2 linked regions of the Niveibacterium microcysteis genome follow. The protein of the gene in region 1 interacts with the protein of each later gene in a pairwise test. Links are inferred from orthologs where the notes say so. Each region holds a gene or a part of one and is shown in the gene's direction. Other genes may lie near its edges.

Region 1 (3,400 bases):
GCGACGCGGCGATCAGGACTTCGACTTCCTCTTCACCCCCGGGCGCAGGGCCAAGGACCTGAAAGTCGAGGTTGACCTCTTCAATAGCAAAGGGAATGTATTGATTGGCTTCGGACTCGACCTGAACTTCCATGTCGGTCTCGCGCAACCCGGCCGGCAGGATGATCTTCTTGGTGATGACGGCGCCCGCAGGCAACGCCATACCAACGTTCCGGGTGGTGGTCGACATCCGTTTCCACGCTCGTCGTACCGCATCCGCAACCACGTCGAGCTGGGCGATGTTGCCGTCACTCACTGCGTCACGAGGCAAAGGCTCGATGGCGTAGCGTTCCAGGCGCCTTTGGCGGCCGTTTACGTCGGACAACTCGACCAGTTTGACGGCGGACGAGGATATGTCCAGACCGATCAACGGGCGCGCTTTTCCGGCGAAGATCGAAGAGAAGTCGATCACGGGAAAATTCCCTTTTCAATCAACAAATTAGGCACAATTGCCACAATTTACTTGAAATCCTAGCAGCATCTTTCAGCGTATGTAAAGACAAAAGTATGAATTAGGAATGTTCGGCGGGCCGCAGGCCTTGGCTCGCCTATAATCCCGCATCCCATCCCACCTTCCGATCCATGCGCATCGCAACCTACATATTCGCGATTTTTGTCGGACTACTCCTGCTGGCTGCCGCCACCGTCGGGCTGGCCGTCGCCTTCGCCTGGCCGAAGCTGCCGACACTCGAGGCGCTGACCGACTACCGACCCCGCATCCCGCTCCGCGTCTTCACTTCCGATGGCCAGCTGATCGGCGAATTCGGCGAGGAGCGCCGCACATTCGCGAAGATCCAGGAAGTGCCGGCGTACATGAAGAACGCCATCCTCGCGGCGGAAGACGACCGGTTCTACGAGCACGGCGGGATCGACGTAGCCGGTTTCGCGCGCGCGGCAGTGGCCAATCTGACGTCGGGGGGCAAGCGCCAAGGCGCCAGCACGATCACGATGCAGGTTGCACGAAACTTCTTCTTGACGCGGGAAAAGAGCTATAGCCGCAAGCTTTACGAGATCCTGCTGTCGATCAAGATCGAGAAGAATCTCAGCAAGGATCAGATCCTCGAGCTGTATTTCAATCAGATCTACCTTGGCCAACGCGCCTACGGCTTCGCGGCGGCCGCGCAGATTTATTACGGCAAAAATCTCGCACAGTTGAATGTTGCTGAGGCTGCGATGCTGGCGGGCCTGCCCAAGGCGCCTTCTGCTTACAACCCGATCAGCAATCCGACGCGCGCCACGCAGCGTCAGCATTACGTGCTACGCCGCATGCGCGAGCTGAACTACATCGACGCAGCGCAGTATGAGCAGGCCTTGAAGACGCCGCTCAAGGTGGTTCGCGGCGGCGCAGAAAGCTACCCGGTGCATGGCGAGTACGTCGCCGAGATGGCGCGCCAGATGGCGGTCGAGCAATTCAAGGATGCCGCCTACACCGCCGGCATCCGAGTGATCACGACAATCAAGGCCGCAGATCAGGAGGCGGCCTACAACTCGCTTCGCCGCGGCCTGCTCGACTACGAGCGCCGCCATGCCTATCGTGGTGCGGAGGCATACGTCGATATGTCCGCCGTGCGTTCGGACAGCGACGAGCAGCTCGATGTGTTGTTGGAGGATTTTCCCGACAACGGCGAGATGGTGCCGGCGATTTTGCTGGAAGCGAACGCCAAGCGCATTCGCGCCTACCGCCGCGGTGGTGAGGTGCTGGAATTCACAGGACCGGCACTGCGGTTTGTGGCGCCGATGCTGGCCGACAATGCAGCGCCGGCCAAGCGCCTACGCCGTGGCGCGGTCGTGCGCGTCGCCGAGGGCGCGAAGGGCTGGGAGATCGTCCAGGTGCCCGAGGTCGAGGGGGCATTTGTCGCCGTCGAACCGGCGACAGGCGCCGTGCGCGCGCTCGCGGGCGGCTTCGACTTCAACCGCAACAAGTTCAATCATGTGACTCAGGCTTGGCGTCAGCCCGGATCGAGCTTCAAACCGTTCATTTACTCCGCCGCACTGGAGAAGGGTTACAGCCCGAGCAGCATCGTTGACGACGCGCCGCTCTCCTTCTCTTCCGGTCAGACCGGTAGCCAGGCCTGGGAGCCCAAGAACTACGACGGCAAATACGACGGCCCGATGTCGATTCGGACCGCGCTGGCGAAGTCCAAGAACATGGTGTCGATCCGCCTGCTCAACTCGATCGGCCCGCAGTACGCGCAAGACTACGCAGCCCGCTTCGGCTTTGACCCGGAGAAGCATCCGGCCTACCTGACCATGGCGCTCGGTGCAGGCTCCGTGACCCCGTGGCAGATGGCGCAGGCCTACTCGGTGTTCGCGAACGGCGGCTATCGGGTGCAGCCGTTCATCGTCAAGGAAATGCAGGACAGTCAGGGCCGCGTGCTGGCGCGTACGCAGACAACCAGTGCGGGTGACGGTGCGCCGCGTGTCATCGACCCGCGCAACGCCTGGATGATGGACAGCATGATGAAGGACGTCGTGCGCCGCGGCACGGCGACCAAGGCGCTCGCCCTCAAGCGGGGCGACCTGGCCGGCAAGACCGGCACCACCAACGAATATGTGGACGCATGGTTCTGCGGCTACCAGCCGACACTCGTCGGCATTGCGTGGATCGGCTACGACACGCCACGCAAGCTCGGCTCTGGCGAAACGGGTGGCGCAGCAGCATTGCCGGTATGGGTTAACTTCATGGCCAAGGCACTGCAGGGTGTACCGGAGAAGCTCATGGAGATACCGCAGGGCCTGCTGACGATCACGACGGCCGACGGCAAGGAGGACTTCGTCTACGAAGAGCGTCTCGGTACGCCGCCACCGGAAACCGAGGTGCCAGCAGATGGCGAAGCGCCTGCTCAGCAAAGCGCTCCGACACCCTCGCCTGCACCGCTGCTGCCGGCGCAACCCCAGCCCACGCCGGTGCCGCGCCCGCCACAGCAACAGCACAACGAAGTCAACGGCTGAAACCCACGCCAGTCATCCGATTGAGGCGCGCCAAGTCCAGGTGCGCCTCGATCGCATCCGCAAGCCGGTCCAGCGCGGTCTCCCGCAGCACGTCCATCGCGGGGGTTTCGGCGGCGATCAGTCCAGCCCACGCCAGCAACGCGCGACATGCTTCAGGTTGATCGAAGAGGCCGTGCACATAGGTACCGGCGACACAGCCGTCCGCGCTGATCGAACCGTCTGCGCGACCGTCGTCGAGCGAGCATAAGGGGCGGCCAAGGGCTGTTCCCGACGATTCGCCGGCGTGGATCTCGTAGCCTGTCAGACACTCACCCCCCAGCGTCAGGCGCCCGGCCACCCGACGTAGCTGTTTTTCGGCGCACAGCTCGGTGCGCATCGAAAGCAAGCCAAGGCCTTCCGTGTCGCCCGG
Region 2 (3,115 bases), 370 kb from region 1 along the record:
GAATCTGGTTCCTACCCGCGCACTGCCGGGCGTGCCGGACTTTGTCGCACTGGTACTTGCCTTCTGGTGCGTGCGCGAACCGCTACGCGTCAACATGGGCGCCGGCTTCTGGCTCGGCCTGCTGACCGACATCGGCTACGGTTCGGCGCTCGGCCAGCATGCGCTGGCCTATGTGCTGCTCGCCTTCATCGCGAGCACGATGAGCCGCCGCCTGCTGTGGTTCCCGCCCGCGGCACAGGCGCTGCAGATGGTGCCGCTGTTCCTGATGACGCAGATCGTCATGCTGGTGGTGCGCCTGATCGCCGGGGCGGAATTCCCGGGTTGGGAGTACTTCTTCACCACCTTCACCACCGCGTTGCTGTGGTTCCCCGCGCACTTCGTGCTGCTGCTGCCGCAGATGCAGCCGATCGAGCGCGACCAGAACCGTCCTCTCTGAGCGGCGTCGAAGATCGATGGAATTCAAGACACCCGAACAGGAGATCTCGCGCTTCCGCGGCCGCGTGCTGGCAGCGAGCGTGTTCGTCTTTTTCTGTTTCGGCCTGCTGGTTGCGCGCTTCGTCTGGCTGCAGGTGATCAAGCACGATTACTACAGCACGCGAGCGGAGGACAACCGCATCTCGCTGGTACCGATCGTGCCGAACCGCGGCCTGATCGTCGATCGCAACGGGCTGGTGCTGGCGCGCAACTACTCCGCCTACACGCTGGAGATCACGCCAAGTCGCATCAAGGATCTGGATGCCACGATCGACGCACTGGCCGGCATCGTCGACATCCAGCCGAAGGACCGCAAGCGCTTCAAGAAGCTGCTCGAAGAGAGCAAAACCTTCGAGAGCCTGCCAATCCGCAACCGCCTGACCGATGAGGAAGTCGCGCGCTTCGTCGCACAGCGGTACCGCTTCCCGGGCGTCGATATCAAGGCGCGCCTCTTCCGCCAGTACCCGGAAGGGGAGTTCGCCTCGCATGTGCTGGGCTACATCGGCCGCATCAACGACAAGGAAAAGACGCGCATCGAGGAAGATGACGACCGTGCGGCGAACTATCGCGGCACCGAGCACATCGGCAAGAGCGGACTTGAGCAGAGCTACGAGGATGAACTCCACGGCACCACCGGCTTCGAGCAGATCGAAGTGGATGCCGGTGGCCGCGCAGTGCGCTCGCTTGCGCGCACCCCGCCGGTGCCGGGCCGCAAACTCGTACTGACGCTGGACAGCCAGTTGCAGAAGATCGCCGAGGCGGCCTTCGGCAACCGGCGCGGCGCACTGGTGGCGATCGAACCGGGCACCGGTGGCGTGCTGGCACTGGTGTCCAAGCCCACCTTCGACCCCAATCTGTTCGTTGACGGCATCGACCCGCAGAACTGGGATGCGCTGAACAATTCGCCGGACCACCCGCTGATTCACCGCGCGATCTACGCCTCGTATCCGCCCGGCTCGACCTTCAAGCCCTTCATGGCGACTGCCGCACTGATGACGGGCAAGCGCACGCCGTCGCAGGCGATTTCGGACCCCGGCTACTTCTGGTTCGGCGGCCACCAGTTCCGCGACGACAAGAAGGGCGGCCACGGCTCGGTCGACATGGCCAAGTCGATCATCGTCTCCTGCGATACGTACTACTACGCGCTCGCCAACGACATGGGCATTGATTCCATCGCGCGCACGCTGGGCCAGTTCGGGCTCGGTTCGCGCACCGGCATCGACATCGGCGGCGAAGCGACTGGCGTGCTGCCCTCGCCGGAGTGGAAGAAGAAGCGCTTCAAGAAGCCGGAGCTGCAGAAGTGGTACGCCGGCGAAACCATCTCGGTTGGCATCGGGCAGGGCTACAACAACTACACGATGCTGCAGATGGCGCACGCGACCGCCACGCTCGCGGCCGGTGGCGTGATGTACAAGCCGCACCTGGTCAAGTTTGTGCAGGATCCGCGCACCAACGAGAAGCGCGTCATCGAGCCGGAGCCGATGAAGACGATCCCGATCAAGCCGGAGCATGTGAAGGTAATCCATGACGCCATGGTGGGCGTGATCAAGTACGGCACCGGCGCGCGCGCCTTTGCTGGCGCCCCCTACGTCGCGGCTGGCAAGACCGGTACCGCTCAGGTCTTCTCGCTCAAGGGCGGCAAGTACGAATCGCACAAACTCGGCGAGCGCCTGCGCGACCACGCGCTGTTCATCGCCTTTGCCCCGGTGGAAGCACCGAAGATCGCGCTCGCGATCCTGGTCGAGAACGGCGGCTTCGGTGCCGAGTCGGCCGCGCCGATCGCGCGCCAGGTGCTCGACTACTACCTGCTCGGCAAGGTGCCGGAAGGTGCGGCACCAGAACAACCGGGGGCGGAATGATCCTGCAACGCCTGTGGCGCCGCATCGCGGCGCCGATCGACCCATTCCTGTTCTCGCTGTTGATGATGCTGATCGGCTTCACGACCGTGGTGCAGTTGTCGGCCTCGCCCGATCGCATTCAGGCGCAACTGATCAACACGGGCGTGGCGCTCGCGGTGATGTGGGTGGTTGCCAACATCTCGCCGCAGCGGCTGCAAACTCTCGCGCTGCCGCTTTATGTGGTGGGCGTGCTGCTGCTCGTCGCGGTGGCGCTGTTCGGGCAGATCTCGAAGGGTGCGCAGCGCTGGCTGGATCTGGGCATCATGCGGATTCAGCCCTCCGAGCTGCTGAAGATCGCGATGCCGCTGATGCTGGCCTGGTACTTCCAGATCCGTGAGGGCTCGCTCGCGGTGCGCGACTTCATCGTTGCGACCGTGCTGCTTGCGATTCCAGTCGGCCTGATCGCCAAGCAGCCCGACCTTGGCACCGCAATCCTGGTGCTGTCCGCCGGGCTGTTCGTGATCTTCTTCGCCGGCCTTTCGTGGAAGCTGATCGCGCCGGTGATGCTGGCCGGCGCAGTTGGCGTGGGCGCAATCGTCGCGACAGAAGACAAGATCTGCGCACCGGATGTGCAATGGCCTGGCCTGCGCGACTACCAGAAACACCGCATCTGCACCCTGCTCGACCCAACCTCCGACCCGCTGGGCAAGGGCTTCCATACCATTCAGTCCGAGATCGCGATCGGCTCCGGCGGCGTGCTCGGAAAAGGCTGGCGCAATGGCACGCAGACCCAGCTCGAGTTC

The links. The genes of interacting proteins can lie anywhere in the genome.
Region 2: the proteins of JY500_RS20330 (region 1) and mrdA interact in binary tests that used the Escherichia coli proteins (3 or more experiments, as listed by UniProt). The link is inferred for Niveibacterium microcysteis from one-to-one orthologs.

Annotation. Positions count from the first base shown.
Region 1 is NZ_CP071060.1:4,480,961-4,484,360, forward strand. The notes cover bases 243-3,306. They hold JY500_RS20330 (penicillin-binding protein 1A), read left to right. Parts: upstream 243-621; coding sequence 622-2,991; downstream 2,992-3,306. Other genes in these bases: JY500_RS20325 (pilus assembly protein PilM), read right to left, coding at 243-451; JY500_RS20335 (cobyric acid synthase), read right to left, coding at 2,981-3,306. Outside these bases: more of JY500_RS20325, read right to left, coding at 1-242; more of JY500_RS20335, read right to left, coding at 3,307-3,400. UniProt on the Escherichia coli protein: Cell wall formation. Synthesis of cross-linked peptidoglycan from the lipid intermediates.
Region 2 is NZ_CP071060.1:4,113,961-4,117,075, forward strand. What follows is about bases 1-2,892. They hold mrdA (penicillin-binding protein 2), read left to right. Parts: upstream 1-452; coding sequence 453-2,333; downstream 2,334-2,892. Other genes in these bases: mreD (rod shape-determining protein MreD), read left to right, coding at 1-436; rodA (rod shape-determining protein RodA), read left to right, coding at 2,330-2,892. Outside these bases: more of rodA, read left to right, coding at 2,893-3,115. UniProt on the Escherichia coli protein: Catalyzes cross-linking of the peptidoglycan cell wall. Responsible for the determination of the rod shape of the cell. Is probably required for lateral peptidoglycan synthesis and maintenance of the correct diameter during lateral and centripetal growth.